Regions from separate parts of the Devosia sp. BK genome, predicted to be linked through region 3. Evidence: predicted binding sites of a transcription regulator. Region 3 holds the regulator's gene; each other region holds the start of a gene.
The links. The regulator LexA, encoded in region 3, represses DNA repair genes until DNA is damaged. The targets are predictions, from matches to a motif close to TGTTCNNNNTGTGTTCNG.

Region 1 (7,718 bases), 1.5 Mb from region 3:
CTGCAAAGATGTGGTCGTCAAAGCCTTGGCAAAAGCGTTTGATGAAGTCCGGATCGTCGCCACGCATGGTCGCCATCTTGCCGGCAAACAGGTTCTTCCAGGCTTCGATGATGTCGGCAAAGTCCTGCGGGTCGCCATCCATATTGGTGACCATGAAGGATTCCATCTTTACATCCTTGAACCCAGTGTCGAGCATCAAGCGGCGGCTCTTAGGTCCGATCTCGATATCGTGGTTGAAGTGCGCCACGATTTTGGCGACTTCGTTATAGGTCCACTGGATGCTTTCGCCGCGCGGCTCGCCCAGGCAATGGGAATTCTTTTCGTTGGTCACATAGACCCGGCCGCCCGGCTTGCAGATGCGGAAGAGCTCTTTCAAGATCAGTTCGGGCCGGTCGAAAATCTGCAGCGAATGGCGGCAGGTGACGAAGTCAAATTGGTCGTCCTCGAGCAGCATTTCCGAAGCGTCGCCATAGACATATTCGATGCCGTCGACGCCGAAGTCCTTGGCGACCTGGCGGGCATAATCAAGGCTTGGCTTGGCATGGTCGAGCGCGACGAGCCGACCGGGCTCGAACTCCTTTTGCAAGAGGACGGCAAAATCGCCAATGCCGCAGCAAATATCGGCGACCGCCATGTCCGGCTTGAGGCCGTGTCGAGCCAACATCGAGCGTTCGTGGCGCCAGGTGAGCTTGGTCTGGGTGCGCAGCAGCGAGATGATAGCATCGTCTTCGACGAAGGCCTGGCCGGGATAGAAATCGGCGTCATATTGCTCGACGATGATATTATCGTTGACCGCAGAGAGGGTGCCGAACTTGCGGGTGGACCAGCCGACAACGCTCGAGGTGATCACCGAAATCTTGAGCCCGGGCTTGTTCTCGCACGCGTCGATCAGGAGGTCGGCAAGAACGCGAAAGCCGATATTGTTGAGCCTGACGAGGCGTTTGACATTGAGATAGAGCGTGCCGCGGACAGTGCGCAGCGATTGCTCAAAGAGCGCGGTACAGCCGGCAAGCTCGGCGGCGCTTTCTGGGCGCATGGCGCCGATGATTGAGAATTCCTGGTTGTTCTCGTCAAAGACGACATCGAACGAAGTTTGCGGGGTGGCCATCAGATCTTCGCCTTGTCAAGGGCCAGATCGGCCGTGATGTGAAGCATGTCTGGGATCTCGAGATCGAGGCTGAAGCGGGCGTCATAGTCGACCGCCAATTCGAACAGCCCAATGCTGAGATCGAGCGGCCCTTCGGAAAAGAGCGATGCCCGATATTGCTCGGGCGCATCGCTTTGGGTCAGCCTTGCCAGGGCCGTATCGTAGAATGCCTTGACCTCGGCATCGGCCGGCAGGCTCAACCGCACGCGGTCTATCTCGCCGGAACGCGCCACCGAGCAGGTGAAGCGTCCTGAAGGGGAATGGGTCCGAAAAATTGTTTCGAGCAGTTCGTTGATCGCCGAGGAGAAAAGATTGGCGAACAGCAGCGAGTCGGTGCGGTTGTGGCTGATCATGCGCGCGACATAGGACGATAGCCTGTCGCAATAGGCCCAATTGCTTCCGAATACCCCTATGTCCATATCCACGGACAAAAGTGGCTGGAACGTGTTCAGCCCGGCTTGATCTGCCCCAGCGCGCATGGCGCAATCCCCCAACTTTGCGGCACCCCGGTTAGGGCTAAGCCCTAAGCCGCATTCCGGCCAGATAAACTGATTTCACGCCACGGTGTTAAGACTTTTTCCTTAACAGTCTTGCGCATTTTTGTTTGGCATCATGCTGTTCCCGCCAATTTTACGCCATTCGCCGCGTGTTTTTCTCCTTGCGTATGATCGGGTTGTTTACCTCTATGGCTCAATTGGGCTGTAGATCTGTAACAGCTCGATAGGTCGGAAAGGCCGAGATCATGTCTGATAGGGCATCGGAAGCAGAAGAACTGTCCACCCAGCTTGCAAGCCTGCGAGCCGACTACGAGGATCTTAAGCTCCTTTACGACGCCATGATCGAGCATGGCGAAGCCGTGGAAGACCAACTCGCCGAAATCAATCTGGCGCTACAAAAGACACAGAAGCGCCTCGAGGCCGAGCTCGACGATGCGGCGCGCTATGTCATGTCGATCCTGCCCGAACCGCGGTCGACCATACCCTACGCCGATTGGCTGCTCGTGCCCTCGACCGAACTTGGCGGCGACAGTTTTGGCTATCACGACATCGACGAGGATCACCTCGCTACGTATCTGCTCGATGTGTGCGGGCATGGAGTGGGCGCAGCCCTGCTTTCGGTCACGGTCATCAATGTGCTGCGTGCCTCAGCCCTGCGCGGTGCCGAGTTCCGCGACCCTTCAAGTGTTCTCGAAGCGCTCAATGACGCATTCCCGATGGAAAAGCAGAACGATATGTTTTTCACCATCTGGTACGGCGTTTATCAGCGTTCCACCAGCACGCTGATCTTTGCAACGGGCGGTCATCCGCCTGCCATACACATCAAAGACGAGGGCAATGGCCCTCGGGCAGCTTTACTCTCAACGCCGGGCCGGCTCGCCATTGGTGCCCTCGAAGGCATGCAATATGCCGCGCGACAGGTTGCAATAGCGCCGGGGGACGTGTTGCTGCTCCTCAGCGACGGAACGTTTGAAATCGACGGGATCGGCAGCGACATGCTCAGCGTCGACCGACTGGCCGAATTTGCCCTAACCGACCATGAGCCTAAAGCCATCCATGCCTGGGTCCGCAGTTTTGGCGATGGCGGTCCCTTGCCCGATGACTTCTCTCTTCTTCGTCTCCGTTTCTAACAGCGCGCGGAAATTGCCATGCTGATCGAATTGGCCGTGAAGATGAGCGAACTGGATCGCCTTGCCGAAGCGGTAGAGCGCTTTTGCGAAGATAATGACGTGCCGCCAAAGGCAGCGATGCAGCTTAATCTCGTGCTCGAGGAACTGTTCACCAATACCGTCTCCCACGGCTATCATGGGCGCGGTTACGATGGCCTGCCCATCCGCGTTGCGCTCAAGCGCGAAGGGAGCAGTGTTCTCGTCGATGTGTCGGATGGCGGATCCGCCTTCGATCCGCTCGGCGCCTCGGAGCCCGATCTCGAGCTCGACGTCGAGGATCGTCCGATCGGCGGCCTCGGTATACATTTTCTGCGTACCATGATGACCGACTTGCGCTATAGCCGCGAGGGCGAGCGCAACCGGCTTTCATTCAGCAAGGCTTTGGACAGCTAGGAGTTTTCCATGAACATCACCCAACATCAGGACGGCGCCGTGCTGCGCGTGGAAGTGTCCGGGCGGCTCGATAGCAACACCGCACAGACCCTCGATGACGCGCTGGCTGGAGACGGCGTGCGCAGTCATCCCGCCCTGCTGCTCGATCTTGCCGACGTGCAATATGTCAGCTCCGCCGGGCTGCGCGTGCTGCTCAAGGCGGCAAAGGCAGCCCGTGCCGGGAAGACCAAATTGGCCTTATCCGGGCTTACCCCGCAGGTCACCGAGGTCTTCGAGGTTAGCGGTTTCAGCTCGATCTTCGACATCCACGCAACCGCGCGCGACGCCGTCGCCGCACTACAGTAAGCGCTAGCGCCCCATCTCCAAAGGGACGGGGCGTCGCGCGTTAGCCGGTAGGGTTCGCGTCCTGATTAGCGCATATTGCCGATGATGCTGGCCCGTGCGTCCTGCATTTTCGCAAGGAAATTTGTCATGACGTCGAATGCTTCGTTGCGCTTGTTAGAAAGGCTCTGCAGGCGCAGCATGTCCATTTGCTGACTGTTGCTCATCGAATCGAGTTCGCGCTTTGCCTCAAGAATTGATGACTTCAGCTCGCCTAGCGAGACCATTCCGTCCTTGTTGGCATCTACCTTGAGGTCATTGTTGAGAGATTCGAGCACGGCGCCGACTGTCGTATCGCCGAGCTTTGTCGCCAGCGACACCTTCTGATCATCGCCCTTGCTCGGCTCGAACAGGCTATTGATCCTTTCAAGCGCAACTTTATCCGCGTTGAGCTCGCTGACTTCGGTGTTGCGCTCCTGCACGGATTTGATCTGCTCGGACAGTTGTGTATCGAGCAGTGCGGCGCGGTTGGACTGAACGGCCATCATCGCCGTTTCGAGGTCCATCGAGCCAATATCTATATTCCCGATCGCGCCGGTCCGATTGCTGGAGCCGACGGCAGCAACGCCGCCATTGACGTTGTCGAGATCGGCATCGCTAAGCGGAACAGGCGTGTCGTTTGACATAAAGACTCCATGGGATTTGGTGTTGGGCATGATCGTGCTGGCCAGACGTAGCGAGAGACCAGCTGGGCGATCGATGGCATTCTGTGCGCCTGCTCAAACTCGTTCTGGCTCGATACCGATCATCATGAACCCGAAGCTGGTCGATTGCCAATACACAAGCGTCAGGTAGTTACTCCATCATTGACTGGTCTGGAATTCATGAAGTGTCTGCTCGCTAGGGGGAGTACCAAAGTCTATGGTGAGCTTCCGCCTTCGAACAATATCATGAGACACCCCTGGCCTCTCGCCGGTGACCAAAAGCGCCATCGAAGCGATGATTACCTCAAGGTTTCAGAGGGCTTACCGTCCCATTTCGACCATCGGTCCAGCGGCACCTTTGGGCTATTCTCGAGCACGATCATAATGCAACGAGTTGCTGCCCTACCGCCCAAAGGAAGCCAACAATGTCCTCGAGATCGTCTCTGTTGGCAAAAAAGAAGATCCGCAGAACAGCCAGATCGACGCACGGGAAAACCAATTCTTCTGACTGTCATAGGGCGAGGGTTAGCTGTTCCATGTTACTCGCTCGGTCCGGCGGTTCAAATCCAGAAATTGAGATGCCGAGCAACCGTATCCCTTTCGAGGTTGGGAACACTGGCGCCAATAATGCGTGTGCAGTGCGCTCCACGATTTCCCGGGTGCCCAGTGGCACTTGCTCGGTTCGGCTGCGGGTAATGATCTCGAAATCGGCGAACTTCACCTTCAGAGTGAGAGTTCGGCCATACAGGGCCTTCTGCTCTGCGTGTCGCCAGACTTTATCGATGATCGGCGAGAGTTTTTCTAAAGCCGCCGCGAGATCATGGACGTCATCGAAGAAGGTGTTCTCGCCACCCACACTCTTCCGAACGCGATCCGGCTTGACCCGGCGATAGTCGATGCCGCGCGCAATCCAGTAATAATACTCTCCACTTGATCGGAAATGCCGCTGCAGGAACTCGAGGCTTTGGGCTTCAAGATCCGCTCCGGTTTCGATTCCAAGCGCTTTCATTTTTGAGGCCGTCGCCGGTCCGACGCCGTGGAATTTGGCGACCGGCAAGGTTCGCACGAAGCCTTGCCCTTTGGCGGGTGGAATAACGAATTGGCCATTGGGTTTTTTGTGTCCCGAGGCCATCTTCGCCAAGAACTTGTTGTAGGAAATGCCGGCCGAGGCCGTCAGACCTGTGACTGCGAAGATCTTGGCCCGGATCTCTTCGGCGATCGCGCTGGCGATGGTCATGCCTTTCAAATTTTCCGTCACATCGAGATAGGCTTCATCGAGCGAAAGCGGCTCGATGAGTGGCGTGTACTCGGCAAAGATCTCATGAATCTGCGCCGAAACCGATTTGTAGACGTCGAAACGCGGCTTTACGAAAATCAGCTCAGGGCATTTCCGTGCTGCAGTCACCGACGGCATAGCCGATCGAACACCGAAAACCCTGGCCTCATAACTGGCGGCAGCGACGACACCACGCTGGCGCGCACCACCAACTGCCACAGGCTTGCCTCTCAGACTCGGATCATCCCGCTGTTCGACCGATGCGAAAAAGGCATCCATGTCGACATGGACGATTTTACGAATGCGCTCACTGTCCAGCGGGTTTTCCCCAAGCCGCTCCGAGCCGCAAGCCCCTGAATTCTCTGACATGATCATCCACCAAGAGTGCAACGCAGGGCAGTTCAAACCTACAGTCAGGCAAACTGCATTGACTCCAACCCGAGTCTGATAGAACAAAGAGGGAACATATTCCCTGTCTGCACGCTTGAAAAGGCGGGTGGAGAAATACGAACTAAAAAATGAACCAGGCCATCGACACCGCGATGATCGCCGAGCTTCGCGAGAAGATCGGACGCCTTGAAGGCAGGCCTGCCTCGCAACGGGTGGTCCTTCCATTTGGGGTCGATGTCATTGATCGGCACTTGCCGGGTGGCGGTTTGTCCCTAGGAGCCCTGCATGAAGTCGCAGGCGGCGGGAATGGCGCGATCGATGGTGCAGCGGCGGCCCTTTTTGCAGCAGGCATCGTCGCGCGAACCAAAGGCAAGGTTCTCTGGTGCGTCACGCGACAGGACCTCTTCGCGCCAGCGATTGCTCAGGTCGGGTTGAGCGCCAACCGGGTCATCTATGTCGAGGCTGGTGACGAGCAATCGGTCCTCGAGGCTTTCGAGGAGGGTATGCGGTACGGGGGGCTCGGTGGAATCGTCGCCGAGGTTGCCAAGTTGACGATGACCGCATCGCGCAGACTACAGCTGGCTGCAGAAACGTCAGGCGCCATTGGGATCGCGATCAGACGTTGGCGACGTCAAACGGAGGCAGCTGATTTCGGGCAGCCGACAGCGGCTGTCACCCGATGGCGCGTCAGCACACTGCCATCGCGTCCATTGCCGGTGCCGGGTGTGGGGAGAGCGCGCTGGCAGGTTGAACTCATCAGGTGCCGCGGTGCTGAAGCGGCAGATTTCGAAGTTGAGGCTTGTGATGGCAAGGGTCGTCTCTCTCTATTTTCCGACCTTCCCAACCGACCGGTTTCGACGCGTTCGGGGAAGCGCAGCGCCGCCGGCTGAAGAGCCCGTGGTGCTCGTAACGCGTCGCGGCAGCCGTCGCGAAATTGCGGCCCTCGATCATGCAGCCCTGTCCGTCGGGCTCCGCAAGGGCATGCCGGTGAGCAAGGCGCAAGCGATGATAAAGTCATTGCATGTTGCCGAGCTCGACGCGGCAGGCGACAGGGAGGCGATCGAGCGCTTGGCACTTTGGGCGTTGCAGCGCTTTTCGCCTCTTGTTGCCGCGGATCATCCAGATGGCATCATCATGGATATTGCGGGCGCCGACCATCTCCATGGCGGCGAGGAAATGGTGCTCGAGAAAATCCTGTCGCAGTTCAAAGCGGCAGAGCTTCTGGGGAAGGCAGCCTTGGCAGACACCTGGGGACAGGCCCACGCTTTGGCACGATACCACAAGCACCCTGCTGTCCTGGTTGAGCCGGGGCAGGGGGCTTCGATCATTCACGACCTGCCATTGCCTGCCTTGCGATTGCCGGAGGCAACAGTGGCGGCCCTAAGAGGGCTTGGCTTTAAAACTATCAAAGATCTCAGCGTCGCGCCACGAGCCACCCTGACGCTTCGGTTTGGCCCAGAAGTCGGCCGGCGTCTTGATCAGGCCATGGGGTTAGTCGGTGAACCCATTGAGCCAATGGAGCTGCCTGAAATCATTGAGGTCGTCCGACCTTTCGGCGAGCCGATTGGCGCTGCGGACACCATCGCAAAGTATATCGGCCAGTTGGTCGAGCGTCTGGTTGGCGCTCTCGAACTGAAGGGACTAGGAGCGAAGCGTGTCGATCTCCTGGCACACCGCGTGGACAACACCACGGTGACGGTCCGGGTCGGCACCGCCTTGCCGATCAGAGACACCAAAAGGTTGACCCGGCTCTTAACCGACAAGATCGAAAAAATTGATCCCGGCTTCGGCATTGAGCAATTGCGGCTGCGCGCCATTCAG
Region 2 (7,718 bases), 160 kb from region 3:
CCGAGCAACTGTGTTGTTGGTTCAGGTTTTGAAGGGCGTTTGGTCTCTCAGAACGGCATTGGCGATGACAAGGATTTTTCGCGCAATAGCGATGAGGGCGAGCTTTTTGGGTTTGCCGGCGGCGGTGAGGGTTCGGAAGAACTGACCAAGCAGGCCAGTGCTGCGGCACGCGGTGAGGGCCGCCATGTAGAGAGCAACCCGCACACGAGGACGTCCGCCACGGATGCTGCGCTTGCCGCGGAACAGGCCGCTGTCATTGTTGAAGGGGGCCAGACCTGCCAGCGCAGCGATGGTCTTGGGCGAGCGATGGCCGGCCTCCGGCAGGAAGGACAGCAGCGTGGTGGCGGTGACCAGGCCGATGCCAGGGATGGACCACAGGAGGCGCTGGGCCTGTGCAAGCTCGTCGGTCGCCGCGATCAGCGCGGCGATCCGGCTGTCGAAGACAGCGATGCGGCTGGTGAGCAGCTCGATATGGGCGGAGATGTCGGTCAGGATTTCGGGTTCCGCCATCTCCTGTTGGCGGGTCAATTCGCCCCGGCGCATGTCAACCAATTGATCCCGGCGTCGCGCCAACTCGCCTAAAAGTCGGCGCCTCTCGTCGGCGGCGGCCTGGGGATGTGGCCGTAAAGCCTGCGCCATCCGGGCCAACATCTGCGCATCGACCTTATCGGTCTTGGCCAACTGCCCGGTGGCCCGGGCAAAGGCCCGCGCCTGTGCCGGATTAACCCGACAGAATGCTATTTCGGCTTGCTCCAGAGCGCGGCGCAGCTTGCCGTCGTAGCGGCCCGTCGCTTCGAACAGCACCAGCTCGGGCCGGCTCAGCCCGGCCAACCAGTCCGCAAGAGCTGCCTCGGTATTGGCGATGGAGAACTCCCGACCGGCAAATATCTCCAGCGTGTATTTGCCCACGTCGATTCCGATAAAGTCCGATGCTATGATCATCGTGCCTGTCCTTGTACTGCGAGGTCCGCCGCCAGCGGCCTCGATCAACTGTTCAGGATGGTGACAAAACCGGGAGGGGATCACACTCGGGTACGGTCTGATGACCAAGGGCCAATCGATCGCCCTCCCGGAACCAATCTCGCACACTTTCAACAGACAAGGGCCACTCGCCCACCCACAAAAGCATCTGCCTCGCGCAGTGTCCCTCGGGTCGAGCCCGAGGGAAGGACGAAGATTGGGGAGGCCCAGAAATTCCCAAGGCATTGAAGGGAAACGGCGCCTATACTGCTAGGTTGTGCGGCATCCAGCAAGTTGCAGTCCGCCTTCACCAAAGTTCCCCCCTACACATCTCCGCTGGGCACCCGGCAAATCCGGCGCTAAACCACACCCATGCGAGCCCTCATTCAACGCGTCCTGTCCGCCTCCGTTACCGTCGATGGTGCCATCACCGGCGAGATCGGCCCGGGCGTGCTCGTCCTGATCTGCGCCATGCAGGAGGACACCGAGCAAAAGTCCTCCTGGCTGGCGCAAAAGATCGCAAAACTCCGCATCTTCCAGGACGATGACGGCCGCATGAACCGCTCGCTGCTTGACATCGGCGGCAGCGCTCTCGTCGTCAGCCAGTTCACCCTCGCCGCCGATACCAAGGGCAATCGACCCGGCTTTTCGCGCGCCGCTCCACCCGAGCGCGGCCAAACGCTTTACACGCATTTCTCCGAGGCGCTCGCTGCAACCGGCGTCCCTATTGCCAATGGCATCTTCGGCGCCGACATGAAGGTCGCGCTGGTCAATGATGGTCCGGTGACGATCTGGCTGGATACCGATAACTCATGAGCGAACCGCAATCGGCCCTGGCCAAGACGCGCACCATGCGGGCGGTCTATCTCGCCCTCGGCCTCCTCATGACCGCTCTAGGCATCATCGGCGCCTTCCTGCCGCTTATGCCAACCACGATCTTTCTGATCCTTGCCGCCTGGTGTTTCTCCAAATCCTCGCGCCGGCTGGAAACCTGGCTCCTCTGCCACCCCATCCTCGGCCCCACCATCACCAATTGGCGCACTCATGGCGTCATCGCTCCGCGCGCAAAAGCCTTGGCCTGCTCCGGCATGGCGCTCGGCTATTTGCTCTTCTGGGTCAGTGCCCATCCCGGCCCATGGCTCGCGCTGCTCGTCGCGGTCGTCCTTGGCGCCTGCGCTGCCTATGTGCTGTCGCGCCCCTCTGCCCCGTCAGCCTAACCAACAAAAAGGGCCGCCGAAGCGACCCTTTTGATCAAAATCCTCAGAATGGGATGTCGTCGTCAAGACCGCCGGATTCAAAAGCCGGCGCGTTGGACGAGGGACGACGTGCGCCACCACCACCGCCGGAATTGCTGACGCCGCGGAAGCCGCCATCATTGCCGCCATAGCCACCGCCGCCACCTTCATTTGCACCGGCGCCGGCGCCATCGCCGCGGCCATCGAGCAGTACCATGGAGGCGTTAAATCCCTGAAGCACGATCTCGGTCGAATACTTGTCCTGGCCGGATTGGTCCTGCCATTTGCGCGTCTGGAGCTGGCCTTCGAGATAGACCTTGCTACCCTTGCGCAGATATTGCTCGGCGACCTTGGCAAGACCTTCCGAGAAGATCACCACGCGGTGCCATTCGGTCTTTTCGCGCTGCTCACCGCTATTGCGGTCGCGCCAGCGTTCGGATGTCGCGATCGACAGGTTCACCACCTTGCCGCCGCTCGGCAGGGTCCGCACCTCGGGCTCATTGCCGAGATTGCCCACCAGAATGACTTTATTCACGCTGCCAGCCATGGCGCATTTCCTTCCAATTCAGTCCCGGTCTGCAAGGTCGCGGGACGCTTCTGTGATCGAGCGCGGAGTGAGCCGCCTCTTGCGCAGCCTCCCGCTCGTCCGCGCACTTTAGCCCGTCTCGCGTCAGAGCAGGCGCAAATCTGCCGGATGCTCACACCTTTGCATTTTGTTCACTTTATGTTCTTGTTCGTTGCGAGTCAATCGCCCATTGCGGTTGGCTGCCTTACCCTTCGCCTCATTCTCGCCAAAGCCACCGGTTCGTCTGGCGCCGTGTCGAAAAGAGCGGATTTCGCGCCATGAAACAGCCCCTCCTGCCGTCTGTCATTCTCGCCTTTGGTCTCCTAGCCGCGCTGCCAGCGCATGCCGAGGAGATGAAACTCGGCTCGATCACCTTCGAATCGCCCGACGGCTGGGAGCTGCAGAAAAACACCGAAGGCATCCTGCTCACCAAGAAATTTCCCAAGACCGAGGACGATGATTTCGCCGCGGCGATGATCCAGCTCGTCGGTGCCAAGGCCGGCCCCGCCCAGCTTGATGCGAATGTCGCGGAGATGGTCAGTTGGGTCGACGGAATGACCGAAGAAGACCCGATGACCGACAGCGCCGGCACCACGCTCAATGGCCACGCGATCAAGGTCGAATATCGCTGCTGTGGGTATCAGGATGACATTTCGCTCGGCCAGACCATTGCTGGTATTGCGAGTGAGGACGAACAGCTTCTGGCCGGCCTCATCTTCATGAACACCCGCAGCGATCATGAAGATGAGGCCGAGGACGCCTTCGAAGCCCTCGTCCGCTCCGTGCGTTTTGCCGGCGATGAAGACAAGGGTCTTGAGCCTCAGTCCGGCGATGGCGGCCTCGAAGGGGTTTTTACCCACCTCAGCACCGGTCTCATGCCCAACGCCTTTGGCGGCCTCGATTTCACCTCGGATAGTGAGATCATGGTCTTCGACAAGGCAGGCTTGTTTAGCACCGAACTGCCCGCCGGCACGGATCTGTCCGCCTGGTGCGCAGAGAATCCCACCGATTGCGGGACCTATAAAGTCACCGGCGGCGGCTGGTTCGGCGGCGAGCGCAAAATCGAAATGCGCTCCATGCTCAACGATTTCGGCGTCGTCAAAACCGAAACCATGCCGCTCGAAAAATCCGGCGACGATCTCAAGATCGACAAGGGCGATTATTTCCGCCTGCCCGAGTTCGACACCGGCACGCGCTTCGACGGCTCCTGGACCTACACCTGGGCCTCGAGCGGCATGACGGCGACCAGCTCCGGCAGCGTTGCGGTCCAGCGTACTGTCAAATTCACCCCCGATGGCAAATTCACCCGCGATGGCTGGAGCGGCGGATCGTCCAGTTCGGATATGGGTGGCGTCACCGTCTCCAGCGATCGCCCGGCAAGTTCGGGCACTTACGAAGTCGCCGGCTACGAACTCACCCTTAAGGGTGACGACGGCAAGACCGAAACGCTCTCGATTTTCGCGCCTGACCGGGACTCGACGGATCTTCTCGTCATCGATGGCGGCAATTATCTGAAGGACGATTGAGCCCCTCCTGACAAACCCTGTCAGCACGCCTCATCCATTCCCCTTTCAGCACCGGGGAGCATCATGGATTACGCGCAGGCGCTGTGGCTTTATACGATCCTTGTCTTCGGCATCATCGTTGTGCCGGGCATGGATATGTTTTTCATCCTCGCCAATGCGCTGACGGGCGGCCGCTCCATGGGCTTTGCCGCCCTTGCCGGCGTCATGCTCGGCGGCGCGGTCCACGCCCTATTCGGTACACTTGCCGTCGGGGTCCTGACGCACCTCCCCACCATCCTTTTCCAGGCGATGATCCTCGCTGGCGCAGCCTATATGGCATGGATCGGATACACGCTTCTGCGCAGCGCCATCACGGTCGATGGCATTGGCCGCGCGACGACCCGTTCGGAAGGCGCCGCTTTTCGTCAGGGCCTCATCACCTGTCTCATCAATCCAAAAGCCTATCTCTTCGTGCTGGCCGTCTTCCCGCAGTTCGTGCGGGCTGAATTCGGCCCCGTCTGGTCCCAGGCCCTCGCCCTCGGCATTATCACGGTTGCCATGCAAGGCGCGGTCTATGGCTCACTGGCTTTGGCTGCCGGCCGCGGACGTGATGCGCTTGTTGGCAACCCGGCGGCCACTATCTGGATTGGAAGAGGTGCCGGCGCGCTCTTCCTCGCCGTTGCTGTTTTCACCGCCTGGCATGGACTGACCATGACCTCGACCTCTTGACGGACTCTAGCCTGTTCTGCAAATGTTCATGACGAACGACACTGTTTTGGGAAGTCCCGGGCCGCGCGCTAATGTTATCGCTGCGGTCAGGACACCTATGCGGTCATGCCTTGCAGCCGCGCCACAAGACGCTTATCTCATGGGCTCCCCGGCCCTTTTTGACCCCACTGCTGCTGCGCCTTGCGGCGCGACAAGCCACGGACGCGAACCATGAAGCCTACGCCCAGCCAGAACCGCGAAATCATCGTCCGTGGTGCCCGCGAACACAATTTGAAGGGCATCGACGTCAAGCTGCCGCGCGATAGCCTGATCGTCATGACGGGCCTTTCCGGCTCCGGAAAATCGTCCCTCGCCTTTGATACGATCTATGCCGAAGGCCAGCGTCGCTATGTGGAATCGCTCTCGGCCTACGCCCGCCAGTTCCTCGAGATGATGCAAAAGCCCGATGTCGAGCACATCGAAGGCCTTTCGCCCGCCATTTCCATCGAGCAGAAGACAACATCGCGTAACCCGCGCTCGACCGTTGGCACGGTCACGGAAATCTACGATTACCTGCGCCTGCTGTTCGCCCGCGTCGGCATTCCCTATTCCCCCGCCACGGGCCTGCCCATCGAAAGCCAGACCGTCTCCCAGATGGTAGATCGCACCATTGAGCTGCCCGAAGGCACGCGCCTTTATCTGCTTGCGCCGATCGCCCGCGGCCGCAAGGGCGAGTACAAGAAGGAATTGGCCGATTTGATGCGCAAGGGCTTCCAGCGCGTCAAGATCGATGGCGAATACCATGAAATCGAAGACGCTCCGACGCTCGACAAGAAATTCAAGCATGACATCGAGGTCGTGGTCGATCGCGTCGTCGTCTCGCCCGATATTTCCGGCCGCCTTGCCGAAAGTTTTGAAACCGCGCTGAAGCTCGCCGAAGGCATCGCGCTGGTCGAATATGCCGATGAGAAAAACGAAGACGGCTCGGCTCGCCAGATCACCTTTTCGGAAAAGTTCGCCTGCCCGGTCTCCGGCTTCACCATTGCCGAAATCGAGCCGCGCCTTTTCTCCTTCAACAACCCCTTTGGCGCCTGCCCGGTTTGCGACGGTCTCGGCACCGAGCAGAAGATCGATCCCGATCAGATTGTACCGGATGCAAGCCTGTCGCTACGCGATGGCGCCATCCTGCCATGGTCGAAGACCTCTGCGCCATATTACCAGCAGACCCTGCAGGCGGTCGTAAAGCATTACGGCGCGTCGACCGGCACGGCATGGAACGAGTTGCCGTTCGAGGTTCAGCACGCCGTGCTGTTCGGCACCGGCAAGACGGCCATAGATTTCGTCTATGACGATGGCCTCCGCCAATACAAGACCAGCAAGCCCTTCGAAGGCGTCATCGGCAATCTTGAGCGTCGCTACAAGGAAACCGAAAGCGCCGGCATGCGCGAAGAAATCGAGCGCTACATGTCGGCCAAGCCGTGCGTTGCCTGCGGCGGTTATCGCCTCAAGCCCGAAACGCTGGCGGTCAAGATCGATGGCCTCCATATCGGCCAGGTCAGCAATATGTCGATCAAGGTGGCATCGAAGTGGTTCGTCGATCTGTCCGACAAGCTCTCGGCAACGCAAAGTCAGATCGGCGAACGCATTCTCAAGGAAATCCGCGAGCGCCTCAACTTCCTCAACGATGTGGGCCTTGAATACCTGTCCATGTCGCGCAACTCGGGCACGCTATCCGGTGGCGAAAGCCAGCGTATTCGTTTGGCCAGCCAGATCGGCTCGGGCCTGACCGGGGTGCTTTACGTGCTCGACGAGCCCTCCATCGGTCTCCACCAGCGCGACAATGCCCGCCTCCTCGAAACCCTGCAGCGCCTCCGCGATCTGGGCAACACCGTCATCGTCGTCGAACACGATGAAGATGCGATCCTGACGGCCGACTATGTGCTCGACATCGGTCCCGGCGCCGGCGTCAATGGCGGCCATATCGTCGCTGAAGGCACGCCGCAGGACATTCTTAATCATCCTGATTCCCTGACGGGCAAATATCTCTCGGGCCGCATGGGCATTCAGATCCCGCCCGAACGTCGCGAGGGCAAGAAGGGCAAGGCGCTCTCGATCAAGGGCGCGACCGGCAACAATCTCAAGAACGTTTCGGTCGATGTCCCACTCGGTCTGTTCGTCGCCATTACGGGCGTCAGCGGCGGCGGCAAATCGACTCTGATGATCGACACCATGTACCAGGCCATCGCGCGTCGCCTGAATGGCGCCCGCGTCGTCCCTGCCCCGCATGACTCGCTGACTGGCCTCGAATTCCTCGACAAGGTCATCGATATCGATCAGTCGCCGATCGGCCGCACCCCGCGGTCCAATCCTGCGACCTATACCGGCGCCTTCACGCCGCTGCGCGAATGGTTCTCCGGCCTGCCGGAAGCGAAAGCGCGCGGTTACGGGCCGGGCCGTTTCTCCTTCAACGTCAAGGGCGGCCGGTGCGAGAAGTGCGAGGGCGATGGTGTCCTCAAGATCGAAATGCACTTCCTGCCCGACGTTTACGTCACCTGCGACGTCTGCAAGGGCAAGCGCTACAATCGCGAAACGCTCGAAGTCCAGTTCAAGGGCAAGTCGATCTCCGATGTCCTCGATATGACGATCGATGAAGGCGTCGAGTTCTTTTCGGCCGTCCCGGTCATCCGCGACAAGTTCGCCACCCTGCAGCGCGTCGGACTGGGCTACGTCAAGGTCGGCCAGCCG
Region 3 (7,718 bases):
ATGGGCGCGGCGACCGTGAACATCCCGGCGATCGCGCTGTCGGTCGGGCCCATGCTCAATGGCTGGCACAAGGGCGAACGCACGGGTTCCGGCACGATCGTCTGGAAGGCGCGCCAGATGATGGCGGCGGGCGAGATCGACTATGCGCAGTTCATTGAACTCGTCGCGTCGTCGGCGCCGTCGACCGGCTATTGCAACACGATGGGTACGGCGACGACGATGAACTCGCTGGCCGAGTCGCTCGGCATGCAGTTGCCGGGCTCGGCAGCTATTCCCGCGCCGTATCGCGACCGCCAGGAAATGGCCTACCGGACCGGCAAGCGCATCGTCGACATGGTGCACGAGGATCTGAAACCCTCGGACATCCTGACTAAGGACAACTTCATCAACACCATCGTCGTCAATTCGGCGATCGGTGGCTCGACCAATGCGCCGATCCATATCCAGGCCATCGCCAAGCATATCGGCGTCGAGCTGGAACTGCAGGACTTCCAGACCTACGGCCACAAGGTGCCGCTCTTGGTGAACCTGCAGCCGGCTGGCGAATATCTCGGCGAAGATTACTACCATGCCGGCGGTGTGCCGGCGGTGGTAAACGAGCTGATGAAGCAGGGTCTCATTCGCGAGAACGCTCCGACCGTCAACGGCAAGACCATTGGCGAGAATTGCCGCAACACGACGATCCAGGACGATAAGGTCATCCGCCACTTCGACAATCCGCTCAAGGTGGATGCCGGCTTCCTCGTGCTGCGCGGCAATCTCTTTGACAGCGCGATCATGAAGACCAGCGTGATCTCGTCCGAGTTCCGTGAGCGCTACCTCGCCAATCCCGAGCATCCCGGCATGTTCGAAGGCAAGGCGGTGGTGTTCGATGGCCCTGAGGACTATCACCACCGCATCGACGATCCGGCGCTCGATATCGACGAAAACACGCTGCTCTTCATGCGCGGCGCTGGTCCGATCGGCTATCCGGGTGCGGCAGAAGTCGTCAACATGCGGCCGCCGGCCTACCTCATCAAGAAGGGCATCCATTCGCTCGCCTGTATCGGTGACGGCCGTCAGTCAGGCACGTCGGGTTCGCCTTCTATCCTCAATGCGTCTCCGGAAGCAGCTGCAGGCGGTAACCTTGCGATCCTCAAGACTGGTGACCGCGTCCGCATCGATCTGAACAAGGGCGAAGCCGATATCCTGATCTCGGCCGAAGAAATCGCGACCCGTCGCGCGGCGCTCGAGGCTGAAGGCGGCTACAAGTATCCCAAGCACCAGACGCCGTGGCAGGAAATCCAGCGCGGTATCGTCGGCCAGCTCGGCGAAGGCGCGATCCTGAAACCGGCTGAAAAGTACCAGCGGATTGCGCAGACAGAAGGCCTGCCAAGGGATAACCACTAGGATCGACCGTCATTCGGCCGATGCTGGTCTGCAAATGCCGGTCTCTTGCGCTTCCGGTGCTCACGTACTGATGTACGCTGCGCGCCGGTTCTCAGAGACCGACATTTTCGCCTCAGCCTAGGCCGACTACCGGCCAATCCTTCGGTGACCGAGTTAAAGGCCGGGCAGCACAGAGTGCCGCCCGGCCTTTTTTTTGGCTGACGGTTTTTCACGGTGACGGGCGGCCATTGGCTCTACCTGTTTAGACATTGGGAGCCAAAGGCCGCCGGTCACAGGATCCGGAGTTTGCAGCAGGTCCGGGATCAGGCGCGAACGTTATTTCGGTCGCGGCTGCCGTATTTCAACTCCCCGCCCGGATAGGCGCCCCCATCCACCGGCCATTCCGCCCGACCCTGCGTGGGAGCCGTGTGACTGGCGGAATGGGGAGAGTATGGGCGAGGTTTTGGGGAGCGGGGAGAAGATGGATAAGTATTTTGGGGTTTTGGGGTTTACCCCACCTAGCTTGCCATTCGGGCATAGCCCTCATGGCCCTCTCTCCTGAAGTTGCGCCACTGGCGCAATTTTGCCTGCGGCCGGATCGAAGCCATTAGTAGGAGGAGGGACGCATCGAGTTTGCCTAAGTGACAGCCCTTTTCACCGCTGAGATATGAAATCCGCTGCTGCAGGCTAATCGCACTCGGCGTAGAAACGCGATCGAGACTAAAGAATGTCACGCTCAATCCGGATAAGAGCTTAGATGTTCGTGGATGATGCGCCAAGCATCACCGCGCTTGGCGAGCACCGTGGTGCCTCGTCCTGATCCTTCGGCGTCTTTGCCATCGACCACAGCGCGCCAACAGAACCGATAGGTGCAGCTCGCTGCCGTGTCGCCGTCCGCGATCCAGGTGAGGTCTTCAAGCCAGTACGTCTCGTTCTCAAGACGCTGCCATGTTCGTTCGAAGGCACTGCGAATGGCATCGATGCCGGTGAAACTGCCTGAACTGAACCAGAAGACTGCATCGGAATCGATCAGCGGGACCAGCAATGAAAAGTCGTGATGGTTGATCAGGTCGGCATAAGCCGCCATCACCGTTTTGGGTGTGGCGGCGCCGGGCATTAGTATTTGCGGAGGAGGCCGACGAGGCGGCCTTGAACTTTCACGCGATCCGGCGGGAAGATGCGGGTCTCGTAGGCCGGGTTGGCAGCTTCGAGTGCGATAGTGTTGCCCTTGCGCCGGAGGCGTTTGAGGGTGGCCTCTTCGTCATCGACCAAGGCGACGATGATTTCTCCAGTGCTGGCCTGATCCTGTTTTTTGATAACGACCGTGTCGCCATCGAAAATGCCGGCGTCGATCATGGAGTCGCCGCGGACTTCCAACGCATAGTGTTCGCCCGCGCCAAGCATTTCAGGCGGGACCTGAATGGTGTGGGAATGAGTCTGGATCGCCTCGATGGGCGTACCGGCAGCGATGCGCCCCATGACGGGAATGGAGATCGGTCGGGCATAATCCTCGGCGGCGATACCGCGTGGCTGGGGCGCGCTAACTTTTCCGAGGCTGCCTTCGATAACCGACGGTTCAAACTTGGCTTTGCGCCCGCCGAGGGATGGGTTCATGGAATCCGGCAGCTTGACGACCTCGAGGGCTCTCGCCCGGTTGGGCAGGCGGCGGATGAAGCCACGCTCTTCGAGCGCAGTGATCAACCGATGGATGCCTGACTTCGACGCTAAATCCAGCGCATCCTTCATTTCGTCGAAGGATGGGGGAATGCCGCTTTCCTTCATCCGTTCGTGGATGAACATCAGCAATTCGTGTTGTTTGCGCGTCAGCATCGCCGGTGAGCCCTAGAATCGGAACGGATACGGAACGACTATATGTGTTCCGTCTATGTTCCGCAAGAGTCTCCCATCTTTGCCAAATAGAGGCGCAGTAGAGATTCTCGCTTTCGCCGGAAGACGTCGCGTCAGCGGCAAGACTAGAGCACGGCGGCGAGGTCTTTCGCCAGTTGGGCGAGTTCGGCGTCGTCAGCACGGCCGCTGGCATGGGCGCCGAGGGCGGTGCCCTCGTAGGCAGGGATCAGATGGAAATGGAGATGAAAGACGGTCTGGCCAGCCGGGGCCTCGTTGAACTGGGCGAGGCGGATGCCGTCGGCTTTCGTTACAGTCTGCAGGGCCTTGGCGACGCGTTGGACGAGCGGCATCACCGCCGAAAGGGCCGCGGGATCGGCATCGAGAAGGTTACGCGATGGGGCCTTGGGAATTACGAGGGTGTGACCCTTGGACTGCGGAAAAATGTCGAGCATGACGAGGGCCGTGTCGTCCTCGTAGACCTTGTGGCAAGGTAGTTCGCCCTTGAGGATTTTGGCGAAGATATTGGTTGGGTCGTAGGTCATCAAAGCCTCGGATTATTCGGCAGCGGCGAGCGCTTCGTCGCCGGCATTGTTGGCATATCGGAAGCGGAAGAAATTGAGGACGGCAAGGCCGGTAAGGGTCACCGGTACATATTTGAAGCCGCGGGTGATGAAGAAGAGAGCGATGCCGACCGCCGTTTCCGCCGACATCGCGCCCTTGCCCATGGCGGAGGTGAAGGAGGAGGGGACAATGTGGCGATAGATGAGGTCGTCGGAGCGATAATAGTGGCGGGCGCGGGCAGCGAAGGCGCGCTTCGAACTGGAATAATCGCGCAATTCATCCATGCCCATATCGCCGTGAAATTCGACCTCGGAGCCGAGCGCCCAGACCTCCGGCGCGAGGAGCCTATCCTTGCCCATGAGGGTGAAGCGCTCGATCAGGTCGCGAAACGTGACGTAATTGGCGTTCCAGCAATCGTCCGTTTTGGCGCCGTGCGAAAGGATCAGAACGTCGGCGCGCGCGAGCTTTTCGTCCATCGCGGCGTAATTTCCGGCGGTGAAATCGACGCCGGACTTTGCCGTTTCGACAATGCCGCCCCGCTTTTCGAGTGCTTTGACCATGGCCGAGCCGAAGGCGCCGCTTGCGCCGGTGATGAGGAAGCGCCGGCCAGCAATCTGGCAGGTGGTGCCGACCAGGAGATCAAAGGTGTTGGCAAAGGACGAGAAGAAATTGTGCGGATAGACGTGGTGCATCGCGTGGTAATTGTTGTTTACCCACAAGAGGCCCTGTTTGCCGCCCACGCGGTCCATCGACATGTGATTGTAGTCGAGCCCTTCCTCGCGAAGGGTCAGGGCGAACATGACCGTGCGGATGACGGCAACGACGGCCACGGGCTGCCAGGGCAGCGCCAGGAGGAACAGCGCGATTGCGGCCATCGAGGTAAAGTATTCGGGCAGGACGTGAAACCAGATATTCTGGCGGGCATAGGCCGGATTGACCTGCATATCGAGGCCAAGGAATTTATGGTGGACCCAGTGCCAGGACGAGAAGGTGCGCAGCAGCGGGATCTCGGAATTTTCCCAGCGGTGCAGCAGCCAGTGCAGGGTGTCGAACAGGGTCGTTGCCACTACGAAGACGAGAAGGGCTTCGAGAATGAAGGCTACGACATCCCACAAATCCATTAGTCCCGGGTCTCCTGATCACTTGATGCGCGCTGTCTAGCACAATCGATCGGCTGGGGCTAACGCTCCTGCCGATCGCCGCGCCGGTATGGCGTAAACCCTTCAAGCGCCTCTTGTTCCCGCTCGACGGCGGGACGTTCCGCCTCGAGATAATCCGCTACCGCGTCGCGTAAACCCGCGTGAGCGATCCAGTGAACGGAGTGGGTGGTGACGGGAGTGTAGCCGCGCGCCAGCTTGTGTTCGCCTTGTGCGCCGGCCTCTACGACCGCAAGCTTGTGGGCGATGGCAAAGTCGATGGCCTGATAGTAGCAGATCTCGAAATGGAGAAAGGGGACTTCGCGCGTCGAGCCCCAATTGCGACCGTAGAGGCGATCCCTGCCGATGAAATTGATGGCCCCGGCAATGGGTTCGTCGCCATCGTAGGCGAAGATCAGCACGATCCGATCGGCCATATACTGGCCAAGGAGCGAGAAAAATTTCCGGTTGAGGTAAGGCTGGCCCCATTTGCGCGCGCCGGTGTCTTCATAAAAATCGAAGAAGGCGTCCCAGTGATGCTCCTTGATTTCATCGCCCCGCAGCCATTTGACGGTCAAGCCATCAGCAAGCGCATCGCGGCGTTCTCGGCGGATGGTCTTGCGCTTGCGCGAGGATAGCGTTTCGAGAAAATCTTCGAAGGTCGCAAAGCCCTGGTTGTGCCAATGGAATTGAGTGTCGACGCGGCCAAGCCAGCCAGTTGCTTCGGCAATGTCGGCATCTTCATCGGGCAGAAAGGTGAGGTGCACCGACGAAGCGTTGCGCTGCAAGGCGAGCTGCTGCGCCGTTTCGAGGAGTGCGGTTTTGATCTCGATTCTGTCGGACGGGACCAGGAGCTTTGGGGCGGTTGCGGGCGTGAAGGGCACTGAACCCTGGAGCTTGGGATAATAATGCCCGCCGGCGCGCTCGAGGGCCTGGGCCCAGCCATGGTCGAAGACGTATTCGCCCATGGAATGGGATTTGAGGAACAGCGGCAAAAGGCCGACGGGCGTGTCGCCTTCCGAAACCACGACGTGTTGCGGTTGCCAGCCGGTACGGCCGGTGGCGCAGCCTGATTCTTCGAGCGCGCGGAAAAAAGCGAAGTCGAGGAACGGATTGTCGGGCACGCCATCGGTGCCCGGCACGAGTGCGTTCCACACGTCGGCCCCGATGGATGCCGTTGTGGGATGAATGGTGGCAGTCAGATTATTGGGAGACACTGTCCGGGTTGAACCCTTCGAACACGATCTGGTCGATGTAGGGGCGCGCGGCCTCTGCTTCAACCTTAGACCGGATCGTCCAGGCGGTCACGGGCTTGCCGAGCGCGCGCCAAAAGGTGATCGCGGGCAGGGTCAGGGCGTTCTTGTCGCAAGAGATGAAGTCGAACTGCGTCTCATGCCAGTGGAGAAGGTGGCGCATTGTGTAGCGCTCGTCTTCGGTGATCTCCGGAGGGTAGTCCTCTCCCTCATAGTCATAGGTGATGATGCCGCGCGGACCGGAGAAGCCGTAGTCGCGGATGAGGGTGATAAGCTTGGGATCAAATGATTCGACGGTGACGGGGCCGGCATATTTCGCCAGGGCGTCAGTGGCGACGCGGGCAAGGCGCTGAGTGGCTTCCTTGGTCGGCTGGTGCTTGAGCTCGATCTGAAGGAGGGCGCGGCCAGCGATCTGCTCGAGAAAGGCGTCGAGGGTCTGCGGACGATCGCCGGCGGCGCTGTCTAGGAGCGTCATCGCGGTCATTTCAGCGATGGTGCGGTCGCTGACGAGGCCGGTTTCGCCGGTCAGGCGCTCAAGCTTTTCGTCGTGGAAGACCACCGCATGGCCATCGCTGGTCAGTTGCAGGTCGCACTCAATGGCAAAGTTGCCCGCAATAGCGGCGGCAAAGGCGCTGGCGCTGTTTTCAATGACGCCGTTGGCGCGATCATGGAGGCCACGATGGGCGACGGGGCGGGGAAAGAGCGGTTCGGTCATGGTGAAAGTCTGCCAGCGAGAGTGGAGGCGTGGGGTTCGCACGCCTCCGTGACAGTGTGATTGCAGTTCGGCTTAGACTTCCACGACCGCGTCGATTTCTACGGCAGCGCCAAAGGGCAGGGAGGTGACGCCGAAAGCTGCGCGGGCATGCTTGCCATTTTCGCCGAGGATGGCGACGAGCAGGTTCGAAGCGCCATTGGCGACAAGGTGCTGTTCTGTGAAGTCATCGGCGGAACACACGAGAACCGTGAGCTTCAAGATTTTCTTGATGTCCTGGAGCTGAACGCCAGCCGTGTGGACGATGTGTGCGAGAACGTTGAGAATGGCGAGTTCGGCAGCATTGCCGCCCTGCTGCACATTCATCGTGTCGCCAAGGCGCCCCTCGACGACGCCGGCTTCGCCAATCGAAATCTGGCCTGACACATAGATCAGATTGCCGCTGCGGGTAACGGGGACATAGCTGGCGACAGGCGCCTTGGCGGCTGGCAGCTCATAGCCATATTCGCGGAGCTTTTGGATCGGATCGGTCATCTGGTCTTACCTTCCAGGTCTTCTGCTTCTTCTTCGGATGCCGGAGCCGAAAGAGTTTCGGACCGGTTGGTGTAAAGCTTGCCGCGAACGACCGCCGTGCGGCCGAAGCGGGATCGGACGCGGTCCATGGCCCGTTCCGCTGCAGCCTTCCGGGCCACTTGTGGTTCCAGAAGGTCGCTGGGGTCAGACCCATCTGCCGCATCGAGACCCGAGACACCGATGCCAATCAAGCGAAAGGACGTTCCGTCCGCTTCACGCTGCAACAGGGTCAGGCCGGCTTCGTAGAGGACGTTTGCAAGCTGTGTC
Region 4 (7,718 bases), 1.3 Mb from region 3:
CACGTCGGCGACGATGGTGCTGACATCGATCTCGGACAAAGCGCCCGAGGGCGCGCCGGCTTCGACACGCGCGATCATCAGCAGCGCATTGAAGGTTTGGATCAGCTTGTCGCTTTCGGCAATAACCGTTTCAAGCGCTTTCTCCTTGGTTTCCGGGCTCGCCGTATCGCGCAGCGCACCCTCTGCTTGGTTGCGAAGGCGGGTCAGTGGCGTCTTGAGGTCATGCGCGACATTGTCGGTGACTTCCTTGAGCCCCTGCAAAAGCTGTTCGATGCGATCGAGCATGGCATTGAGATTGCGCGCCAGCCCATCGAATTCGTCATTGCGCTTGGTGATCGGCACGCGTTCGGAAAGATTGCCCGACATGATCTTGGTCGAGGTATCGCGAATGGTGTCGATGCGTTTGAGCACGCGCCGCGCCGTCAGCCCGCCGGCAAAAATTGAAAAGACGATGATGCCGACCACGCCGACCAGAAAACTCTGGAGAATGATGGCCGAATAGCCGCGCCGCTCGACGACATCGCGCCCGACCACGAGCCGCATGCCATTATTAAGCTCCACCGAACGCACCAGCGCCACACCCGCCCGCTTCGGCGGATCAGGCGGCCCACCGGCAGGGCCGCCGGGAGGGCCCGCTTCTGGGCCAAGCGGATCGGGCCGGTCATAATCAAAGCTATAAACGCCGGGATCGATCAGCACATCGGGCGGCACTTCGGTCATATTGCCGAGGAGATATTGGCCCGATGCATCACCGAGATAATAAACGCCCGGCCCCGGCTGGCTCGACAGGCGGTTGAGCGCAAAGGCGAGCGCGCGAATGCCCTGCGTCGCCTCGATGCGCTGGAAAAGCCGCACTTCGCGGTCGATATCGTCGGCCTGCTGGCGTTGGATCGTGACGCTCGATTGCCAGCCGATGAAGCCCATCAGCAGAATGGCAAAGAGCACGAAAATAGCGATGAAGGTCGCGGTGAGGCGAACCGTCGAGGTGCGCCAGACCTGCGCGAAACGGCTCACCGGTCTACTCGCGGATCATATAGCCCGCGCCGCGCACGGTGTGGAGGAGGGGGCTGTCGTGACCCTTGTCGATCTTTGAGCGCAGACGCGACATATGGACGTCGATGACATTGGTCTGGGGATCGAAGTGATAATCCCAGACATTTTCAAGCAGCATGGTGCGGGTTACGACCTTGCCGGCATTCTTCATCAGATACTCGAGCAGGCGAAATTCGCGCGGCTGTAGGAGAATGGATTCCCCGTCGCGCTCGACCTTGCGGCTCAGCCGATCGAGCGAGAGGCCTGCAACGCTATAACTTGTCGCTGCTTCCGCCGGGCTCGAGCGTCGCGCCAAAACTTCGATGCGCGCCAGCAGTTCGGTAAAGGCATAGGGTTTGGTGAGATAATCGTCGCCACCGGCGCGCAGACCCGTCACCCGGTCATCCACTTCGCCGAGGGCGGAAAGGATCAGGACGGGGGTCTGGTCGCCCTCGGCGCGGAGGCTTTCGACGATGGAAAGGCCGTCGCGCCGCGGCAGCATGCGATCGACGATCAGCACATCGTAGTCCATGCCCGACGCCATGGCATAGCCGGTTTCGCCATCGGCGGCGTGGTGGGTGACATGGCCCGCCTCGTCCAAAGCCTGGATCAGATAGCTGGCCGCTTCGCGATCGTCTTCAATCAATAAAATCTTCACGCCGACGCTCCGCGCTCAACTCAACAAGCAGTAATGGGCAAATGCAAAATCGCAAAGATCGCATCGCGACCCAGTTTGAAAAACGGCCCCGGGAATGACCCCGGAGCCGGCAGAAGCGCGCTGGATGCAGGAGGGAACCGCCTCCAGGCGCGGTGGGAAGAAGAGAGCCTTAGCCCTCTTCGTTGATCGGCAGGCCGATGAAGCGGGCTTCACCGTCGCGCGAAACCTTGACGAGAGCCGTTGCGAGCCCCTTTCCCTGAACAGCAGAGACTGCGCCTTCAAAATCGGCAACCGAATTGATCGGCTTATTGTCGATTTCGAGCACGACATCGCCAACGGCAAGGCCACGCTGGGCAGCCGAGCTATCGGGCTGCACGTCCTGGATCAGGAGGCCGCCCGAACCGTCGCCATTGGGCACGAGGGTCATGCCGAGCATCGAGGTGCTTTCCGGCACATCAGCCGGAGGCGTCGGTTTGCTCGGGGCAGTCTGGCCAGCATCTTCCTTGAGCTGGGTCAGCTTGACGCTCACCTTCTGCTCGGCGCCATCGCGCCAGATGGTCAGCTCGACAGTCGAATCCGGGGCCTTGCCGGCAATGGTGCGGCTCAGATCAAGCGCATCATCGATGCTGTCGCCATCGACGGCGGTGATGATGTCGCCGGATTTGACGCCCGCAGCGCCTGCAGGGCCATCGGCAGCCGGTTCACGCACGATCGCGCCCTTGGCCGTGGTCAGGCCAACGCTATCGGCAATGTCCTTGCTGACGTCCTGGATGGAGACGCCGAGATAGCCTCGGGTCACCGTACCGGTGTCGATCAACTGGTTGACGATCTGCTTGACCGTGTGTGCAGGGATGGCGAAGGCGATACCGACATTGCCGCCATTTGGCGAGTAGATGGCGGTATTGACGCCGACCACTTCACCCTTGGTATTGAAGGCCGGGCCGCCCGAATTGCCGGTGTTGACGGCAGCGTCGATCTGCAGGAAGTCGCCATAGTTCGAGCCGCCGATATTGCGGCCAGCACCCGAGATGACGCCCACGGTTACGGTACCACCGAGGCCGAACGGGTTACCCACGGCAACCACCCAATCGCCAACACGGCTTGGTTGGTCCTCGAAGGTCACGAAGGGCAGGTCCTTGCCTTCGATCTTGAGAACGGCAAGGTCGGTCCGCTCGTCGGTGCCGACAACGGTCGCCACCTGTTCGGTGCCGTCTTCGAAGATCACGGTGACCTTGGTCGCGTCGGCAACGACGTGATTGTTGGTCACGACATAGCCATCAGCCGAAACGATGAAGCCCGAGCCGGCTGCCATGAACTGACGTGGCTTGGCTTCGCCGCCACCAGGGGCGCCGGGAGCACCACCGAACTGGTCGAAGAAGTCACGGAAAGGATGGCCTTCCGGAAGATCGGGGAAATTGAACTGGAAATCACGGCCGCGCGGGCCGCCGGGACCAGCAGGGCCGCCGCTTGGGCCGGACGCCGGTTCCTGAGCTTCAACGAGAATGGAGACCACAGCCGGCTTGACCGCATCGACGAGGTCGGCAAAGCCCTGCTGGTTCACTTCGGGAACCGCGATCTGGGCGACATTGCGCACCTGAGCATTGGCAGCCTGACCCGTCAGCACGAAGGCTGTGGATACGCCGCCGACACCGACCAGAAGCGCCAGGGCCGATGCTCCAAGCCAACGGCGCGTACGCGAAAGAAGAGTGGGACGCATAAGGAATAGTCTCCTTCGAAAAAGCTCTCAACAGCTTGTGGGATTACATATGGAACGTCGCGCCTTTCTGTGAAGTTGCGCCGACATTAAGCTTTCGCAATGTTGCAGGCAGCATTGCGGCAGGGGGGCGCTACGAGACGTGATCAGCCCCATTTGGGCCACAAGGAACATTTGCGCACCATTTTCCATTGCTCCGAAAACGGAGATGAAAATGGCATTTCGCAAGGGTTCGAAAGTCAGCTGGAAGTGGGGCGCCAATACGGCCGAGGGCAAGATCGTTGAGCGCTTTACCGAGGACGTCACCAAGACCATCAAAGGCACCAAGGTGACACGCGAAGCGAGCAAGGCCGAGCCGGCTTACCTCATCGAGCAAGACGACGGCGATAAGGTGCTCAAGAGCAAGAGTGAATTGAGCGCGGTTTGAAGGTAGTGTCGCGGGGCCCCCTCCCAGCCTCCCCCATCAAGGGGGAGGTGTTTGGCTAGTGGCCTTGAATAGATCGTGCCTCATACTCGGTGCGCCACCTCCCCCTTGATGGGGGAGGCTGGGAGGGGGTGAAGCCCCAATCACCAGCCTCTAATTCCGATCCCCCGGCTCATCCACCACCAGCCGCAAGGTCGGTTGTTCCTCGCTCCCGCCGTCCCAACCCGCCGGCAAGCTCTTGCCCGATTTCGCGCCCAGCTCGCGCAGCATCTCCACCTGCCGCACAACGTTGCCGCGGCCCGTCGAGAGCTGATCCTTGGCCTTGGCGAAATCCTGGCTGGCGCGCTCGATGCTCGCGCCGACCTTGTCCATGGTCGATAAGAACCCGGCCACCTTCTCGTAAAGCGCCCCGGCGCGTTCCGCGATTTCCTCGGCGTTCTGGTGGCGCTTTTCGATGTCCCACACATTGCGGACCGTGCGCAGCACCGTCATTAGCGTCGTCGGGGTCGTCAGCATGACACCCTTCCCCATGCCAAATTCGACGAGCTTGGCATCGTGCTGGATGGCTGTTGCGAGCGCGGATTCGATCGGCACGAACATCATCACGTAATCAAGGCTCGACTTTGCGGCGCGATGATAGCTTTTGTCCCCCAGCGTTGTGATGTGCCCACGCACCGAGGTGATATGCGCCCGCAAATGCTGGTCCCGATCCAATTCGGCGCTGTTTACGAAGGCTTCGAACGCCGTCAGCGACACTTTCGAGTCGATCACCAGTCGATCGCCATTCGGCATCAGGATTTCAACGTCGGTCCTGACGCGCTGCCCATCCTCGCCGCTATGGCTCTGCTGGACGAAATACTGCTCACCTTCGCGCAGGCCCGATTGCTCGAGGATGGTGGAGAGGATCATCTCGCCCCAGGCGCCCTGGGTCTGCGAATTGCCCTTGAGCGCGCGCGTAAGATTCTGTGCCTCGGTAGTGATCTGCAAATTGCTCTCGGCCAGCGCGCGAATGCGCTCGCCCATGGCAGAGCGATCTTCGACGAGGTTCTTGTGGAACTCGGTGATCTTGTCCTGCAGCGGTTTCAAGAGCGTATCGACCTGCTCGCGGTTTTGCCGCGTAAACGTCTCGCCATGACTTTTGAGCACGTCGCCGGCAATGGCCTTGAACTCGTCGGTCATCTGCTGGCGCGCATCCATGAAGCGTTTAAGGTTCACTTCGTTCTGCCGCGCCTGCTCGTCGAGCCGGGTCCGCATGGCGGCCAGTTCCGCCGTCAACCCGCTTGATTTGTCCCGCTCGCTGTCGAGAAGATCCGCGGCCCGCTCGCGCTCGCGCGCCAGCGCCAAGTCGAGATCCCGAATGCGCATGTCCCGCTGTGCGATCTGTTCGAGAAAACTCGCCTTGAGATTGTCGCTTGCCGAGCGCGCCGCATCCTCCGCGCGCTCGGCATTGGTCCGCGCATTCCCGACCAGCAACACAAAGGCCAAGCCGACGAGCAGCAAAAAACCAATCGCCAGCGCGAGGCCCAAGGTCACCGGCACCGAGCCGGCCACAAACAAAATCGTGTCGAATTCACTCATTGCGCCAGTCTAACCGATTCTTCCGTTCTTAAAATGTTCTATTCTGCGCCGGGCGTAAACGACCTCGACTGTTGACCGATTGGTCTCGAGACGCCATATCACTGGCAAATCCAGATATCGCCGGACCTTTGCCATGGCCATCCGCCCTATTCTCATCATTCCTGACGCGCGCCTGCGCGCCGTTGCCGATCCGATCGTTGAGGTCGACGACGAGATCAAGACGCTGGCCAAGGACATGCTCGACACCATGTATGACGCGCCGGGCATCGGCCTTGCCGCGCCGCAGATCGGTGTCTTGAAGCGCATCGTGGTCATGGATCTGGCTGGCGAAAAGGAGACGCCCGAGCCGATCGTCATGATCAATCCCGAGATCACCAGCTTCGGCGACGAAATCCAGGTGACCGAGGAGGGGTGCCTGTCGATCCCCGAACTCTATTACGAAGTCGAGCGCCCTTCGACCGTGACGGTCAAATACACCGATCTCGACGGCAAGGAAGTCACCAAGGATGCCGATGGCAAGCTCGCCGTTTGCATCCAGCACGAACTCGATCACCTCGATGGCGTGCTCTACATCGACTATCTCAGCCGTTTGAAGCGCGACCGCGTGATCAAGAAGTTCGACAAGCAAGCTAAGCTGGCCGCGCGCTAAGAATTTTTCCCTGCGCCGGCGCGGAGAAAATTGCCCAGGAGTAAAGCCAATGCGCGTCGTCTTCATGGGCACGCCCGAATTTTCAGTGCCGACGCTGACCGAGATCGTCTCTGCCGGCCACGAAGTGCTCGCCGTCTATACACGCGCACCAAAGCCTGCCGGCCGCGGCCAGGCCGAGCGCAAGAGCCCGGTGCATGAAGCGGCCGAAAATTTCGGCATTCCCGTCTTCACGCCGAAAAGCCTTCGCAATGAGGCCGAGCAGGCTCAATTTGCCTCGCTCGGCGCCGATGTTGCCGTCGTCGTCGCCTATGGCCTGATCCTGCCCAAACCCATTCTCGATGCGCCGGTTGAGGGCTGCCTCAACCTCCACGGCTCCTTGCTCCCGCGCTGGCGCGGCGCCGCGCCTATGCAGCGCGCCATCATGGCCGGCGACAAGCAGACCGGCATCGTCGTCATGAACATGGATGAAGGGCTCGATACCGGCGCAATGGGCCCAACCGAGATCATTCCCATCGGCCCCGATATGACGGCGGGCGAACTCCACGACCAGATGATGCGCCTCGGCGCCGATCTCATGGGCCGTGCCCTGGCGGCGCTGGAACGCGGGAGCCTTGATTTCACGCCCCAGCCCGAAGCAGGCGTCACCTATGCGGCAAAGATCGAAAAGGCCGAGGCCAAACTCGATTTTTCCAAATCCGCCGAGGAAGTTCACAACACCATCCGCGGCCTCTCGCCCTTCCCGGGCGCCTGGTTCGAACTGGAACTGGCGGGCAAGCCGACGCGCGTCAAAGCCCTGCGCTCGACGCTCGCTTCCGGCAGCGCTGCGCCCGGCAGTCTGATCGGCCCGGACCTCACCATAGCCTGCGGCACCGGCGCCGTCCGCCTCACCCAGGTGCAGCGCGAAGGCAAGGGTGCCATGGACGCAGCGACGTTTTTGCGCGGGGCCGGGGTATTGCCGGAGCGGGTGGTTTGATTGGGCTTACCCCCTTTCACCGCGTCATTCCCGCGAAAGCGGGAATCTCTGCTTCAGTCGAATTGGATTCCCGCTTTCGCGGGAATGACGCCGTGCTTAGGAAACCGGCTCGGTGTTCCAAACTCGATATGATCCCTCCCCCTAAGAGGGGGAGGCTAGGTGGGGGTCACTTTGCCCCGCTATAAACTCACCCTCGAATACGACGGAACCCCCTTCTGCGGCTGGCAGCGGCAAGCCGATCGGATGAGCGTTCAGCAAGCCCTCGAAGAAGCCATTTTTCGCTTCTCGGGCGAAACCGTCGTGACCCAAGCCTCCGGCCGCACCGATGCTGGCGTACACGCCCTCGGCCAGGTCGTGAGCTTTGACCTCTCGACCGACCGCGACCCGTTTCGCGTGCGAGAGGCCCTCAACTATCACCTGCGCCCGCATCCCGCGGCAGTCATTGCCTGCGAACTTGCGCCCGACACCTTCGAGGCCCGCTTCTCGGCCCTCGCGCGGCACTACGAATATCGCATCCTCAATCGCCGCGCCCCCGCCGCGCTTGAGCGCCATCGGGTTTGGCACGTGCCCATGCCGCTCGATGCTGACGCCATGCATGCCGCCGCGCAAAAAATCCTCGGCCGGCACGATTTCACGACGTTCCGCTCGTCCGAGTGCCAGGCCAATTCGCCTATCCGTACGCTCGACCAT

Region 1: dinB (DNA polymerase IV) is a predicted target of LexA. The motif match lies at 5,956-5,973, and genes of this name have one in related genera.
Region 2: ssb (single-stranded DNA-binding protein) is a predicted target of LexA. The motif match lies at 2,910-2,927, and genes of this name have one in related genera.
Region 4: DevBK_RS10960 (DNA recombination protein RmuC) is a predicted target of LexA. The motif match lies at 5,430-5,447, and genes of this name have one in related genera.

What each region holds. Positions count from the first base shown of each region.
Region 1 is NZ_JAIMBX010000001.1:2,407,641-2,415,358, reverse strand. Features, by position in the region: gene DevBK_RS11815 (class I SAM-dependent methyltransferase) at 1-1,108, opposite strand, end outside; gene DevBK_RS11810 (ubiquinone biosynthesis methyltransferase UbiE) at 1,108-1,626, opposite strand; gene DevBK_RS11805 (PP2C family protein-serine/threonine phosphatase) at 1,890-2,774, shown strand; gene DevBK_RS11800 (ATP-binding protein) at 2,793-3,206, shown strand; gene DevBK_RS11795 (STAS domain-containing protein) at 3,216-3,551, shown strand; gene DevBK_RS11790 (hypothetical protein) at 3,617-4,213, opposite strand; gene dinB (DNA polymerase IV) at 4,743-5,876, opposite strand; gene DevBK_RS11780 (ImuA family protein) at 6,026-6,787, shown strand; gene DevBK_RS11775 (Y-family DNA polymerase) at 6,702-7,718, shown strand, end outside.
Region 2 is NZ_JAIMBX010000001.1:1,109,099-1,116,816, forward strand. Features, by position in the region: gene DevBK_RS05400 (IS110 family transposase) at 22-942, opposite strand; gene dtd (D-aminoacyl-tRNA deacylase) at 1,333-1,776, shown strand; gene DevBK_RS05410 (YbaN family protein) at 1,773-2,177, shown strand; gene ssb (single-stranded DNA-binding protein) at 2,221-2,742, opposite strand; gene DevBK_RS05420 (hypothetical protein) at 3,039-4,286, shown strand; gene DevBK_RS05425 (LysE family translocator) at 4,350-4,994, shown strand; gene uvrA (excinuclease ABC subunit UvrA) at 5,205-7,718, shown strand, end outside.
Region 3 is NZ_JAIMBX010000001.1:950,424-958,141, forward strand. Features, by position in the region: gene DevBK_RS04600 (IlvD/Edd family dehydratase) at 1-1,389, shown strand, start outside; gene DevBK_RS04605 (nuclear transport factor 2 family protein) at 2,105-2,485, opposite strand; gene lexA (transcriptional repressor LexA) at 2,485-3,198, opposite strand; gene DevBK_RS04615 (HIT family protein) at 3,342-3,761, opposite strand; gene DevBK_RS04620 (hypothetical protein) at 3,771-4,898, opposite strand; gene DevBK_RS04625 (GNAT family N-acetyltransferase) at 4,958-6,130, opposite strand; gene DevBK_RS04630 (glycerophosphodiester phosphodiesterase family protein) at 6,117-6,881, opposite strand; gene DevBK_RS04635 (RidA family protein) at 6,954-7,412, opposite strand; gene DevBK_RS04640 (DNA polymerase IV) at 7,409-7,718, opposite strand, start outside.
Region 4 is NZ_JAIMBX010000001.1:2,243,092-2,250,809, reverse strand. Features, by position in the region: gene DevBK_RS10980 (HAMP domain-containing sensor histidine kinase) at 1-1,014, opposite strand, end outside; gene DevBK_RS10975 (response regulator transcription factor) at 1,019-1,690, opposite strand; gene DevBK_RS10970 (Do family serine endopeptidase) at 1,860-3,407, opposite strand; gene DevBK_RS10965 (DUF2945 domain-containing protein) at 3,619-3,831, shown strand; gene DevBK_RS10960 (DNA recombination protein RmuC) at 3,982-5,406, opposite strand; gene def (peptide deformylase) at 5,540-6,055, shown strand; gene fmt (methionyl-tRNA formyltransferase) at 6,105-7,028, shown strand; gene truA (tRNA pseudouridine(38-40) synthase TruA) at 7,200-7,718, shown strand, end outside.